DNA from 2 places in the Pseudomonas taetrolens genome. Region 2 is predicted to be linked to the other one. Evidence: predicted binding sites of a transcription regulator. Region 2 holds the regulator's gene; the other holds the start of a gene.
What was found. Region 2 encodes LexA, which represses DNA repair genes until DNA is damaged. Its sites were predicted from a motif close to CTGTNTNNNNANACAG; they were not measured.
Positions count from the first base shown of each region.

Region 1 (7,388 bases), 2.2 Mb from region 2:
TCGATAATCTCGATGTCCGCATCATCACCCATTACGCGGGCCGCCATGTCTAGCAGCTTCAGCGACAGATTCACGCCAACACTGAAGTTGGCCGCAAACACGATCGCAATGTCCTTGCCCGCCTCGGCCAGCAACTGCTTTTGGGCCGGACTCAGGCCCGTAGTACCAATCACCATGGCCTTGCCCGAGGCGCGACACATTGCCAGGTTTTTCAGCATCACCTCTGGCAGCGTGAAGTCGATCAGCACATCGAACTCTTCGACGACCGCCTCGAGGCTGGCAGACAACGGCACACCTACCCGACCGATTGCAGCCAGCTCACCGGCATCCGCGCCGATCAGCGAGCTGCCCGGACGAACGATGGCCGCCGTAAGACCGCACAGCGGCGAACGCTGCTGCACCGCATCGACCAACGCCTTGCCCATGCGCCCTGCAGCGCCCATCACAGCTATACGTCGCATGCCCTGCTCCTTACAGATCGCCGAAGAATCGCTTCACGCCTTCAAACCAGCCAGTGGCGTTAGGCGAGTGAGAGCTGTCGCCCTCCAGGGTTGAGCGGAACTCTTCCATCAGCTCACGCTGACGGCGGCTCAGTTTCACTGGCGTTTCGACCACGACACGGCACATCAAATCGCCCGCACCACCGCCACGCACCGGCGCGACACCCTTGCCACGCAAACGGAACTGCTTGCCGGTCTGGGTACCTTCCGGGACTTTCAGCTTGACCCGACCATCCAGGGTCGGCACTTCCAGCTCAGCGCCCAGCGAGGCATCAGCAAAGCTGATAGGCACTTCACAGAACAGGTGCTTGCCGTCGCGCTGGAAGATATCGTGCTCACGCACCTCAATCACTACGTACAGGTCACCCGTCGGCCCGCCTTGTACGCCTGCCTCACCCTCACCCGACAGACGAATGCGGTCGCCCGTATCAACGCCCGCCGGCACCTTGACGGAAAGAGTCTTGTATTCTTCTACACGACCGGCGCCATTGCAGCTGTCGCACGGATCGGAAATGACTTTGCCCTGCCCATGGCAACGCGGGCATGCCTGCTGCACAGAGAAGAATCCCTGCTGCATGCGCACCTGACCAATGCCGCCACAGGTTGTGCAGGTAACGGGCGAAGAGCCTTTCTTGGCGCCAGAACCGTCGCACGGCTTGCAATTAACCAGCGTCGGAACGCGGATATTGACCGTGGTACCCCGAACAGCCTCTTCCAGACTCAGGTCCAGCGTATAGCGCAAATCGCTGCCACGCTGAGCCCCGCCCCGGGAGCCGCCACGGCCACCGCCAAAGAAATCGCTGAACACGTCGCCGAAAATATCGGAGAAGTTCTGCCCGCCAAAACCGGCACCGCCGCCACCCATAGAGGGATCAACGCCAGCATGGCCATATTGATCGTAGGTCGAGCGCTTGCTGGAGTCCGACAGAACCTCGTAAGCCTCGTTAGCCTCTTTGAACAGCTCTTCCGAAGCCTTGTCATCCGGATTACGGTCCGGATGATGCTTCATTGCCAGACGACGATACGCTTTCTTTAACTCCACCTCAGTGCAGCTACGTTCGACACCCAATATTTCGTAATAATCGCGCTTTGCCATAATTCTTTGCACTCTCAAGGACGTTCGGCAAAACCCTCCCGAGCCTCGCCAAACCCGCCAGCCCCACTACAAATCAGGCCTGACTCACGTCTTTTTCAACGATATTGGTTTCTGTTAAACAGCCAATGCAGTGGCCGACAGGCGCGGTTATCTCAGGCCGGGCACAACAAAAGATCCGGGCCAAACCGCAAGCATTCGACCTTGTCGCATGCTGTAAAAATTCCTCTACTCCAGACACGCCAACGCGGGAGCAAGCTCCCGCGCGGCGACATCCTACCAGTCACCGCTCAAACACGGTCAACCGGCCGACAAACAAGCGTCTTACTTGTTGTCTTTTACTTCTTCGAACTCGGCGTCGACTACGTCGTCAGCCTTTTCAGCCGAATCAGCAGGCTTGGCCGCTGCGTCTGCCGGGTTCGCTTGCTCAGCGTACATTTTCTGTGCAACTGGAGCAGACACCTTGGACAGCTCTTCAACCTTGGCTTCGATAGCAGCCTTGTCGTCGCCTTTAACGGCCGCTTCAAGAGCAACCACTGCAGCTTCGATCGCCACTTTCTCGTCTTCGGTCACTTTATCGCCCGCATCGGCGATCATTTTACGCGTCGAGTGAACCAGTGCATCGCCCTGGTTACGCGCAGCTGCCAGCTCTTCGAACTTGCGGTCTTCCTCAGCGTTGACTTCAGCGTCACGAACCATCTGAGCAATTTCTTCTTCGGACAGACCCGAGTTAGCCTTGATCACGATGGACTGAGACTTGCCAGTCGCCTTGTCTTTTGCACTTACGTGCAGGATGCCGTTGGCATCGATATCGAAGGTCACTTCGATCTGAGGCACGCCACGTGGAGCTGGCGGGATGTCAGCCAGATCGAACTTGCCCAGCGATTTGTTCTGAGCAGCCTGCTTACGCTCACCCTGCAGCACGTGAATGGTCACAGCGCCCTGGTTGTCGTCAGCAGTCGAGAACACTTGCGATTTCTTGGTAGGAATCGTGGTGTTTTTCTCGATCAGGGCAGTCATCACGCCGCCCATGGTTTCGATACCCAGAGTCAGCGGGCTCACGTCCAGCAGCAGAACGTCTTTAACATCGCCAGCCAATACCGCGCCTTGGATAGCAGCACCCATTGCCACGGCTTCGTCAGGGTTCACGTCTTTACGTGCTTCCTTGCCGAAGAACTCGGTAACCAGCTTCTGTACCAGCGGCATACGAGTCTGACCACCGACCAGAATCACGTCGTTGATTGCACCTACGTCGATGCCGGCGTCTTTCAGAGCGATACGGCAAGGCTCGATGGTACGCTGAACCAGGTCTTCAACCAGCGATTCCAGCTTGGCGCGGGAAATCTTCACGTTCAAGTGCTTAGGACCCGTGGCATCTGCAGTGATGTACGGCAGGTTCACGTCGGTCGACTGACTCGAAGACAGTTCGATCTTGGCTTTTTCAGCGGCTTCTTTCAGACGCTGCATTGCCAGCGGGTCACCTTTCAGGTTCATGCCGCTTTCTTTCTTGAACTCGTCAACCAGGTAGTCGATCAGACGAATGTCAAAGTCTTCACCACCCAGGAACGTGTCACCGTTGGTCGCCAGCACTTCAAACTGGTGCTCGCCATCCACTTCGGCAATTTCAATGACCGATACGTCGAAAGTACCGCCACCCAAGTCATAAACGATGACAGTGTGGTCGCCTTTCGCTTTGTCCATACCGTAAGCCAGAGCGGCCGCGGTTGGTTCGTTGATGATGCGTTTTACGTCCAGACCCGCGATGCGGCCGGCGTCTTTGGTCGCCTGGCGCTGGCTATCGTTGAAGTAGGCCGGAACGGTGATCACCGCTTCAGTCACTGGCTCGCCGAGGTAGTCTTCGGCGGTCTTCTTCATTTTCTTCAGAATTTCAGCCGAGATTTGTGGCGGAGCCATTTTCTGGCCGTTCACTTCAACCCAAGCGTCGCCGTTGTCAGCCTTGGCGATCTTGTAAGGCACCATCTGGATGTCTTTCTGTACAACTTCTTCGTCAAAACGACGACCGATCAGACGCTTCACCGCGTACAGGGTGTTATGCGGATTGGTCACAGCCTGACGCTTGGCCGACTGGCCAACCAGAATTTCGCCATCGTTGGCGTACGCGATGATCGACGGCGTAGTACGCGCGCCTTCTGCGTTTTCGATAACTTTTGCTTTACCGTTTTCAAGAACCGAAACACACGAGTTGGTGGTCCCGAGGTCAATACCGATAATTCTGCCCATGTTAACTCTCCCGAAATTTGAATTTTGTTGCCGCAGCAGTAATGACTAACCTGCGGTAGCACTTAAACGCTTGACTTCTAAATGGGGGCCTTATGGCCGATTTCAAGCCTGCTCGTCAATCGTTGGCGAAACCGGCGCTGGCGCCTTGCTGACTACGACCATAGCCGGGCGCAGCAAGCGACCATTGAGCTGATAACCTTTTTGAAACACCTTGAGCACACTGTTTGGCTCCAGGTCAGCGCTTTCCTGCATTGCCATGGCTTGATGATGCTCGGCATTGAAGGGTTCGCCGTGCGGATCGATAGCTTCCATCTGATAGCGTTTCAGGGTGTCCTGGAACATTTTCAGGGTCAGTTCGATCCCTTCGCGCATAGGACGAATGTTTTCGTCATCCGGATTGGAGAGCTCAAGACCGCGCTCCAGGCTGTCGATGACCGGCAACAGATCGCCTGCAAACTTCTCCAGGGCAAACTTGTGTGCCTTTTCAACATCCTGCTCAGCTCGACGACGGACGTTCTGCAGATCGGCAGCTACGCGAAGAGCCTGATCATTAGCGGCTGCCAGCTGCTCTTCAAGCACCTGCACACGGGCTACCAGATCTTCACCTGCAACGTCGGCGGCCTGATTAGCGTCTTGGTTCTGCGTATCCATAGTCTGTTCGTCTGCCATAGATTTCTCCTTTCAAACTTTGTCCGCGAGCTCGACTCGCGCTTCTGCCAACGTATATGGGGTCGCAATTCCCAGGTTCAAGAGCCAAAAACACGAAGGCGCCAGTTTGCAGCCATCTCTTCCCGCCGCGAAAATTCAGAACGGCTTAAAAAACAGGAAATCGCAAGCAAATAGAACTAAGCCAGCCCATTGTCAGCAGGATTAAAAACACTGTATAAATAACCAGACATTACGTTTTGGAGCGGCCCCCATGCTGGTGCACTTGTCCGTACATAACTACGCCATCGTTGAACACCTCGATCTTGAACTCGATCGCGGGATGAGTGTAATCACTGGTGAAACAGGCGCCGGCAAATCGATCATGCTCGATGCATTGGGGCTGACCCTTGGGGACCGGGCCGACAGTGGCGTGGTGCGTCCGGGCGCCGAAAAGGCCGACATTCTCGCCACCTTCGACCTGCAAGACATACCTGAAGCCCGCGCCTGGCTGGCTGAGCGCGACCTCGAAAACGACGGCCCGTGCATTCTGCGCCGTGTCATCACCAGCGAAGGCCGGTCCCGCGGCTATATCAACGGCACGCCATGCCCCCAGGGCGACCTGAAAGCCCTGGGCGAGCTGCTGATTGATATCCACAGTCAGCATGAACATCAATCCCTGCTCAAGCCCGATACCCACCGCCGCCTGCTGGACGAATATGCCGGGGCAACGGATCTGGCCCGCCAGGTGCAATTGGCTGCACAACGCTGGCGCCAGACCCGACAGGAATTTGAACACCTGTCCAACTCGGGTGATGAGCAGCGTGCACGCCATCAATTGCTCAGCTATCAATTTGAAGAACTGGAAAACCTGGCGCTGGGCGAAAACGAGCTGGAAGAGCTCGAGCAGGAACACAAAAACCTGACCAATGCCGAAACCCTGCTGACCATCTGTCGCCAGGTGGTCGAACAATGCAGCGAAAACGATTCCGGCAACGTGCTCAATGCACTCACGGTGAGCCTGAACCGCCTTTCAAGCATCAATAACAACTCCGGTTCCTTGAGCGAAGCCACCGACCTGCTGGCCAGCGCCCAAATCCAGGTCGAAGAGGCCGTGGGTGAGCTCAATCGTTTTCTCGACCACTTTGATGCCGATCCCGGACGCCTGCTGTACCTCGAAGAACGGCTCGATGCCATTTATACCCTGGCGCGCAAACACCGCGTACAACCCTCCGACGTCGCCGCCCTGCAACAGAAACTGCTGGAAGAACTCGAAACCCTTAATGCCAATGATGAATCCATCGAGCGCCTGGGTAATGAGCTGGCCAGCTACACCCGCCACTACCAAGAGTGCGCACGCGAGCTCAGCAATCTGCGCACCCATGCCGCCACTCGCCTGGGAAGTGCGGTCGAAGAAGAAATTCAGCGTCTGGGCATGCCGGGAGGACGCTTTGTCATCGAACTGCGCCCCCATAACAGCAGCGATCCGACGCCTCACGGCCTGGAACACGTCGAACTGTTGGTGAGTGCCAACCCCGGACAGCCCCTCAAGGCTCTGGCAAAAGTCGCTTCAGGCGGTGAACTGTCACGTATAAGCTTGGCCATTCAGGTCATCACCGCACAAACCTCTCGCGTGCCTACTCTGGTATTTGACGAAGTGGACGTGGGAATTGGCGGGCCGACCGCCGAGATCGTAGGCCAACTGTTGCGCCGCCTTGGCGAACGGGGTCAGGTGCTGACCGTGACTCACTTGCCGCAGGTAGCTGCGCAATGCCACCAGCATTTGTTTGTCCACAAGGTGCGTGACAGCGACACCACGCGCACAGCCGTGTCGAAGCTGAGCAAAAAAGAACGCGTCGAAGAAGTCGCACGCATGCTCGGCGGCATTGACCTCACCAAAGAGTCGCTGGCTCACGCCAAAAAAATGGTGGTCACTGCCAAGAACGCCGCTTAACGACGAACGGTCAGAAAAAGCCGATATTCAGACGGCACGAAGGCGACTCTTGAGTCGCCTTCGATCGTTTCGCGAACCGAAATTCGCGCGACATGCTTATTTAACTTTCTTGCGCACGTACAACACGAGGTTGTGATCCACCAACTCTACGCCGTGCTTGGCAGCAATGGCGTGCTGCAGTTTTTCGATGTCTTCGTCGAAAAACTCGATCACTTCACCGCTGTCCACGTTGACCATATGGTCGTGGTGCCCACCGTCGGCATCTGCCAACTCGAAGACCGCATGACCGCCATCGAAATTATGACGAATCACCAGCCCGGCTGACTCAAACTGAGTCAGTACACGGTAAACCGTGGCCAGACCGACGTCCTCTCCAGCTTGCATAAGGGCCTTGTAAACATCCTCGGCACTCATGTGACGCTGCTCGGCAGAATCGAGCATCTGTAGAATTTTGACTCGTGGCAGAGTCACCTTAAGACCGGCTTTACGCAGTTCGCTATTTTCAACCATGGTTAGCTTTCTCGCGGAAGCTGCTTCGCAGCTCCTCTTAATACGGGTATGATCGGCGTTTACGTTGTCCCAGCCAAGATAGTGGAAGTCGCCCACCGATGCAAAACACCAAGCTCTTGCTAACCAGTTTCACCTTTGTGGGACTGCTCGCACTCGCCGGTTGTTCATTCCCCGGGGTTTACAAAATCGACATCCAACAGGGCAATGTCGTCACACAGGACATGATAAACCAGTTACGCCCGGGAATGACCCGTCGGCAAGTGCGGTTTATCATGGGCAACGCCCTGTTGACCGACACATTCCACCCAAATCGCTGGGATTACCTGTATAGCCTGCAGCCCGGCGGCGGTGAACGCCAACAAGAGCGCATGAGTGTGTTCTTCAATGAAAGCGATCAGCTCGTCAGCTTGTCAGGTGATTTCAAGCCTGGCGTGAGTCGCGATGA
Region 1 covers NZ_LS483370.1:4,059,136-4,066,523, forward strand. The annotation lists gene dapB (4-hydroxy-tetrahydrodipicolinate reductase) at 1-461, opposite strand, end outside; gene dnaJ (molecular chaperone DnaJ) at 472-1,596, opposite strand; gene dnaK (molecular chaperone DnaK) at 1,918-3,834, opposite strand; gene grpE (nucleotide exchange factor GrpE) at 3,937-4,503, opposite strand; gene recN (DNA repair protein RecN) at 4,754-6,433, shown strand; gene fur (ferric iron uptake transcriptional regulator) at 6,530-6,943, opposite strand; gene DQN55_RS18885 (outer membrane protein assembly factor BamE) at 7,042-7,388, shown strand, end outside.
Region 1: recN (DNA repair protein RecN) is a predicted target of LexA. The motif match lies at 4,714-4,729, and genes of this name have one in related genera.

Region 2 (7,388 bases):
GCCAGGGCATTGCCACCGTCTTCGAACGCGTTTAAGCGTTGCGTTGAGGGAAGCCGGGGCCATGTGCCCCGGTTTTTGTTTTTGGGCAGTTTTTATTTTTTCTTGAGTGTATTTTTTTATTTGTATGAGGAGGGCCGCAATATGCAGCTACAACCTGGGCTCTATCAACATTACAAAGGGCCGCAATATCGGGTATTCAATGTGGCTCGCCACTCTGAAACCGAAGAAGAAGTCGTGTTCTACCAGGCCCTGTATGGCGATTTCGGTTTTTGGGTGCGTCCGTTGAGCATGTTTCTGGAAACCGTCACCGTCGAAGGTGAGCAGGTGCCGCGCTTTGCTCTGATCCAGGCTGAACCCAGCCTCTTTTCCCGGCCCTGAGGCGAGGTCGCGCAGAACCCTGTGCTTGACCTCACCTTGTAGCCACTATATATAGCGGTGCCGCGTCAGGCGCGAACCGCCTTTCACTTCTAGAATTCAGGAATTTTCTGATCCATGGGCAAATCGCTGGTCATTGTGGAATCCCCGGCTAAGGCCAAGACCATCAACAAGTACTTGGGCAACGAGTACGTGGTGAAGTCGAGTATCGGCCATATCCGAGACCTGCCCACCAGCGGTTCGGCTAGCGCCAGCAAAGAACCGGCTGCCAAGCGTGGCAAGGCAGCGGCGGGCGAAGCGCCGGCCCTGTCGCCAAAAGAGAAGGCTCAAAAACAGCTGATCTCGCGCATGGGTGTCGATCCCGATCATGGCTGGAAAGCCAAGTACGAGATCCTCCCGGGCAAGGAAAAGGTCATCGAAGAGCTGCGCCGGCTCGCCAAGGATGCTGACACCATCTATCTCGCAACCGACTTGGATCGCGAGGGGGAAGCCATTGCCTGGCACCTGCGCGAAGCCATCGGTGGCGATGACAGCCGCTACAAGCGCGTGGTGTTCAACGAAATCACCAAGAAAGCGATCCAGGAAGCCTTCTCCAGGCCGGGCGAGCTGGACATCAATCGTGTCAACGCCCAGCAGGCGCGTCGGTTCCTCGATCGCGTAGTGGGTTACATGGTTTCGCCATTGCTGTGGGCAAAAATTGCCCGCGGCTTGTCGGCTGGCCGTGTGCAATCGGTTGCAGTGAAGCTGGTGGTGGAGCGCGAACGCGAAATTCGTGCCTTCAACCCTGAAGAGTACTGGGAAATCCATGCCGACCTGGGCACCGCCAAGGGTGCCAAGGTGCGTTTTGATGTGGCCCGTGAAAAAGGCGAGGCCTTCAAGCCGCTGAACGAAGCACAGGCCATGGCGGCGCTGGAGAAGCTCAAGAGCTCCAGCTATACCATCGCCAAACGTGAAGACAAGCCGACCAGCAGCAAACCGTCGGCGCCGTTCATCACGTCCACCTTGCAGCAGGCCGCCAGTAATCGCTTGGGCTTTGGTGTGAAGAAAACCATGATGATGGCCCAGCGCTTGTATGAAGCGGGCTACATCACGTACATGCGTACCGACTCCACCAACCTTTCGGCCGATGCGGTCGAAATGGCGCGTACTTATATTGAAGGTGAGTTCGGCGCATCGTACCTGCCGCCTGCTCCGAACGTGTACAGCAGCAAGGAAGGCGCCCAAGAGGCTCACGAAGCGATTCGTCCTTCTGACGTCAACATGCATCCGACCAAGCTGTCGGGCATGGAGCGTGACGCTGAGCGCCTCTACGAGCTGATCTGGCGCCAGTTCGTGGCGTGCCAGATGTTGCCGGCCAAGTATTTGTCGACCACCGTCAGCGTGGCTGCTGGCGACTTTGAGCTGCGTGCCAAGGGCCGCATCCTGAAGTTCGACGGTTACACCCGTGTCATGCCGCAAATCGCCAAGCCGGGCGACGACGATGTGTTGCCGGACATGGCGCAGGGCGACGTGCTGAAATTGATCGATCTCGATCCTAGCCAGCACTTCACCAAGCCGCCTGCACGTTACTCCGAAGCCAGCCTGGTAAAAGAGATGGAAAAACGCGGTATCGGTCGTCCTTCGACCTATGCGGCAATCATCTCGACCATTCAGGATCGCGGTTACGTGGCGCTGCACAACCGCCGTTTCTACTCCGAGAAAATGGGCGATATCGTCACCGAGCGCTTGTCCGAGAGCTTCTCTGACCTGATGGACTACGGCTTCACCGCCGGCATGGAAGAAAATCTCGATGACGTCGCGCACGGTGAGCGCGACTGGAAAAATGTGCTGGACGAGTTTTACGGCGACTTCAAAAAGAAACTCGAAGTTGCAGCCGCTCCAGATGGCGGCATGCGTGCCAATCAGCCGGTGATGACTGATATTCCGTGCAAGGAATGCGGTCGTCCAATGCAGATTCGTACGGCATCGACTGGTGTTTTCCTCGGGTGTTCGGGCTACAGCCTGCCGCCCAAAGAGCGCTGCAAGGCGACGGTCAACCTGGTGCCGGGCGACGAAATCGCTGCTGACGATGAAGGCGAGTCAGAATCGCTGGTGCTGTTGGGCAAGCATCGCTGCCCGATTTGCAGCACTGCGATGGATGCCTATCTGCTGGATGAGAAGCACAAGCTGCACATCTGCGGTAACAACCCGGATTGCACCGGCTACGAAATCGAAGAAGGCAGCTACCGCATCAAGGGTTACGAAGGGCCTAGCCTGGAGTGCGACAAGTGCGGCAGCGAGATGCAGCTCAAGACCGGCCGTTTCGGCAAGTTCTTCGGTTGCACCAATGCCGAGTGCAAGAACACCCGCAAGCTGTTGAAAAGCGGTGAAGCGGCGCCGCCGAAAATGGACCCGGTGAAAATGCCGGAGCTCAAGTGCGAGAAGGTTAACGATACGTACATTCTGCGTGACGGTGCTTCGGGGTTGTTCCTGGCTGCCAGTCAATTCCCGAAAAACCGTGAGACCCGTGCGCCTTTGGTGATCGAAATTGTTCCGCACAAGGACGAAATTGACCCCAAGTACCACTTCTTGTGTGAAGCACCGAAAAAAGACCCGGATGGCCGTCCAGCCGTGATTCGCTACAGTCGCAAAACCAAAGAGCAGTACGTGCAGACTGAAGTGGATGGCAAGCCGACCGGCTGGCGTGCGTTCTATGACGGTAACAGCTGGAAGGTTGAAGACAAGCGTAAGGAAAAAGACGCTTGATCTGAGCCGCTGGCTTAAAAAAACCGCGCAAGGGCTTGTCTGCCTTGCGCGGTTTTTGTTTGTGAGTGCACCTCTATCCCGTAGCAGTTGCCGCAGGCTACGTCCGGCGACGTAGTCGTCGCAAACTCAAGCACTGCGGTTTGAAAGTTGAGTTTGACGCTGCGTATTGATGATGACCGCGCAATCGGGCTCAGCCTGCGGCAACTGCTGCGAAGCGGGCATCCGGCTTTGCTCCTTGCGCCCACAGCCTCTCATCCCTGAGACTGTTTGCCAGCCCTAATTCAATTCGCTGTGGAGCGCCCTCATGGCTCATGAACTCTATACCCGCACCAATCAGAAAATCTATTTCGCCGGCCTGGCCCTGGATGCCATGAACAAGGCCGGGGAAGGGCGCGCCATGAATGCGCAGGGGTTGGTCCAGGCTGAGCGCGAGTCTGCAATATTCCATTTGTATGGTGCGCTTTTGGGCTTGTGCCATGAGATCGCAGGTTTTTATCGCCTGCCGCAAGCCAATGCGCCTCGTGTTGAGCTACTGCTGACGCAGGAAGTGCTGGATGCAACAGCTATTCCCGAGCTTGCAGAAATGGTCGAGCTGGCACGGGCTCCGCAGACATGGCTGGCGCAGCTGGTGGCCACCCATGCCGCGCTGTACCAGCCCTTGCAGGCGCCCAAAAAGGTCAAGGTCGATGTCTTTCAGCCGCTGATCGAGGCGGTCAATCTTGAGGATGAGGCGTCCGAGGAATTGAGCCGGGAGACCCTTGAGGCGTGGCGTCAGTCCTTGAAAGGGCTGGCCATTCGGTTTCGTGATGGACTCAATGAGTGCTGAGGATTATCGCCAAAACCGTACAGTCATTCATCAGTCCGGAGTGAATGCGGCGTATATCCTGGAAAATTTGTAAACGATGACTGGTATAATCTCGCGCTTTCGTGGAGAACAAACTTAATGCCAACGTCCTTTCTAGAAATTGTCGAGTTGCCAGACGGCCGTATCGAGTTGCGCCGGGCTGAAGACGAAGGGTCTTTGGTGACGCTGAACTTCTCTGAAGATGCCAAAGAGTTTCTTCAGGGGCAGCACGTCGAGGTGGCGAAAGCCATGCTTAGCGTAGGCGTGCAGATGGCTGGTCGGCTGGCTGAAGGCGAGCTCGAAAAAGATGATGGGCCGCGTATTCTTCATTAAGCGACCCATGACCGAGACATGTCACAGGGAGGCTTTTGTGTTCTGCAAAAGCCCTGCGGCAGTAGTGTCTGTTTAACCCAATCGGATATTCAAGCTTTGCCCGTGGCCCGTGCGCGCTGCGCCAATGAGCTGTTGGCGTGCCGTGGCGTTTAGCGGGTTGATCCAGCTGACGACTGTGTGGCTACGGCCCAGGCGCAGGGCTTCGCACGTGAGTTGCAAGGCGGTTTTGTTGCCGTTGGGTTGAAGCAGCAGAATGCGTTCACGGTTCAACCCTGCCTCGCGCAGCCAGCTTTGTGTGAGGCTCGCCGGAGGAGCGATCAGGGTCAACCAGCGAGCGTCTTGCTGTTCGCTCAGTTCGCGCAGCATGGGAGCAAGCAGGTTCAGGCAGTTTCCGGCAGCACCGCGTAACGACAGTTCACTGAATACTTCAGGTTCGGCGCTCCAGGGTGAATCGAGCACGTCTTTGATCGCAGGTGCCATGGGTTGTGCCATGAAGACCTCGAACAGCGGGAGTTGTGCTGGAAGCGGTGTGTGTGGGAACTGCATGAAGCCTCCTTTAGCGGCGAATGACGCCGACACTCAAGCCTTCAATGACCAGTTCCTGGTCCTTGAGGTTGACTTCAATGGGCGCGAAGTCCGGGTTTTCAGCGATGAGCCAGACCTTGCTGCCTTCGCGCTTGAAGCGTTTGACCGTGACCTCGTCGTCGATACGGGCGACGACAATCTGGCCATTGCGGGCTTCGCGGCACGTGTGGACGGCCAGCAGGTCGCCGTCGAAGATGCCGACGTCTTTCATGCTCATGCCTTGTACCCGCAGCAGGTAGTCGGCGCGTGGATGGAAGAAGGTCGGGTTGATGTTGCATGATTCTTCGACATGTTCCTGCGCCAGAATCGGCGCACCGGCCGCAACCCGGCCAATGATGGGCAAGGTGGATTCGTCGGACTTGGCTTCGAAGCCCGGGATGCGAATACCGCGCGAGGCACCGGGTGTCATCTCGATGGCGCCCTTGCGGGCCAGGGCCTTGAGATGCTCTTCGGCAGCGTTTGGAGACTTGAAGCCCAGCTCCTGTGCGATCTCGGCACGGGTGGGCGGGTATCCGTTGTCATCCAGGCATCGCTTGATGAAGGCCAGGATCTCAGCTTGGCGTGGCGTCAGTTTTAGCATGATGATCGCTCTGTCTTTTTATACAGTGACTGGGATTATATACAGTGAAAGTTTATTGGCAATCACCCATTTCAAGCCGTCCGCTGGACGGTCGCTTCAACGTGGCGTAAAGGGCGGTGGATGAGGCAAGTCCTGATTCGCCAAGGCTGTGGTTAAATGCAGAACTGCCCGGTCGTAAAACGAATGCGTCATCTTGACTTTTTACAAGCTGAAACGTATGTTTCAAACAACTGTTTAAATGTTTGTCAGGCGGAGTAGCCATGGCCCAGTCGGAAACCGTTGAACGTATCCTTGATGCTGCCGAGCAGCTGTTCGCGGAAAAAGGTTTTGCCGAAACCTCATTGCGGCTGATTACCAGCAAGGCCGGGGTTAACCTCGCGGCAGTCAATTACCATTTCGGTTCGAAAAAGGCGCTGATCCAGGCCGTTTTTTCGCGTTTCCTGGGGCCTTTCTGTGCCAACCTCGACCGTGAACTGGAACGCCGTCAGGCCAAACCGGAGAATCGCCCGGGGCTTGAAGAGCTGTTGGAGATGCTGGTCGAGCAGGCACTGGTCATTCAGCCGCGCAGCGGCAACGACCTGTCGATCTTCATGCGCCTGCTGGGGCTGGCGTTCAGCCAGAGTCAGGGCCATTTGCGGCGCTACCTCGAAGACATGTACGGCAAGGTGTTCCGTCGCTACATGCTGCTGGTTAATGAAGCTGCGCCGCAGATCCCGCCTATCGAGCTGTTCTGGCGCGTGCACTTCATGCTCGGCGCGGCGGCTTTCAGCATGTCCGGGATCAAGGCACTGCGTGCCATTGCCGAGACCGACTTCGGGGTCAATACCTCGATAGAGCAGGTGATGCGCCTGATGGTGCCCTTTCTGGCCGCGGGCATGCGTGCCGAGAGTGGCGTGATCGATCCGGCTATGGCTGCAGCCCAGTTGCGCCCTCGCAGCAAAACCCCGCCGGCCGCTACCAAGGTTTGAGCCGCTGCGGGTGGGCGTGGCAGCTGAGTTCCGCTAAGCTAGCTGCCATGCCTAACCTCGATTCATTCCCCTCATCCGCACACCTTGTCGACTTGCTGATGCTACGTCTGCCTGAGGTGCGCATGCCTGTACCCGGGTATGCCGAGCGGGGGGTGAACATTCTCTTTTTAAAGGATTACCCATGAGTTCTGCCTTGCAAGGCTCCTTGATGGTCGACGTCGCCGGCACCTGGCTGACGGCTGAAGACCGGCACTTGCTGCGCCAGCCTGAAGTGGGCGGGCTGATTATTTTCGCACGCAACATTGAGCATCCACGCCAGGTGCGCGAGTTGAGCGCATCGATTCGTGCCCTGCGCCCGGACCTGCTGCTGGCAGTCGATCAGGAGGGCGGGCGGGTGCAGCGCTTGCGTCAGGGCTTTGTGCGTTTGCCGGCCATGCGCGCCATTGCCGACAACCCGAATGCCGAGTATCTGGCAGAACAATGCGGCTGGATCATGGCGACCGAAGTGCTGGCCGTCGGGCTGGACCTGAGCTTTGCACCGGTGCTGGATCTGGATTACCAGCGCAGCGCGGTGGTGGGCAGTCGATCGTTTGAAGGTGATCCGGAGCGTGCCGCTGTGCTGGCAGGTGCTTTTATTCGCGGGATGAATGACGCGGGCATGGCGGCCACGGGCAAGCATTTTCCGGGGCACGGCTGGGCTGAGGCGGATTCCCATGTGGCCATTCCGACCGATGAGCGCAGCCTTGAGCAGATTCGGGCCCATGACCTTGTGCCGTTTGCCCGTTTGAGCAAACACCTGGCCGCGGTCATGCCCGCCCACGTGATCTACCCTCAGGTCGACAGTCAGCCCGCCGGTTTTTCCCGTCGCTGGCTACAGGACATCCTGCGCGGCGAGCTGCAGTTCGATGGCGTGATCTTCAGTGATGACCTGTCGATGGCCGGTGCGCATGTGGTGGGT
Region 2 covers NZ_LS483370.1:1,366,253-1,373,640, forward strand. The annotation lists gene fadA (acetyl-CoA C-acyltransferase FadA) at 1-35, shown strand, start outside; gene DQN55_RS06615 (DUF1653 domain-containing protein) at 142-378, shown strand; gene topA (type I DNA topoisomerase) at 493-3,120, shown strand; gene DQN55_RS06625 (DUF6586 family protein) at 3,425-3,946, shown strand; gene DQN55_RS06630 (hypothetical protein) at 4,064-4,297, shown strand; gene sulA (SOS-induced cell division inhibitor SulA) at 4,370-4,843, opposite strand; gene lexA (transcriptional repressor LexA) at 4,854-5,462, opposite strand; gene DQN55_RS06645 (TetR/AcrR family transcriptional regulator) at 5,723-6,430, shown strand; gene nagZ (beta-N-acetylhexosaminidase) at 6,612-7,388, shown strand, end outside.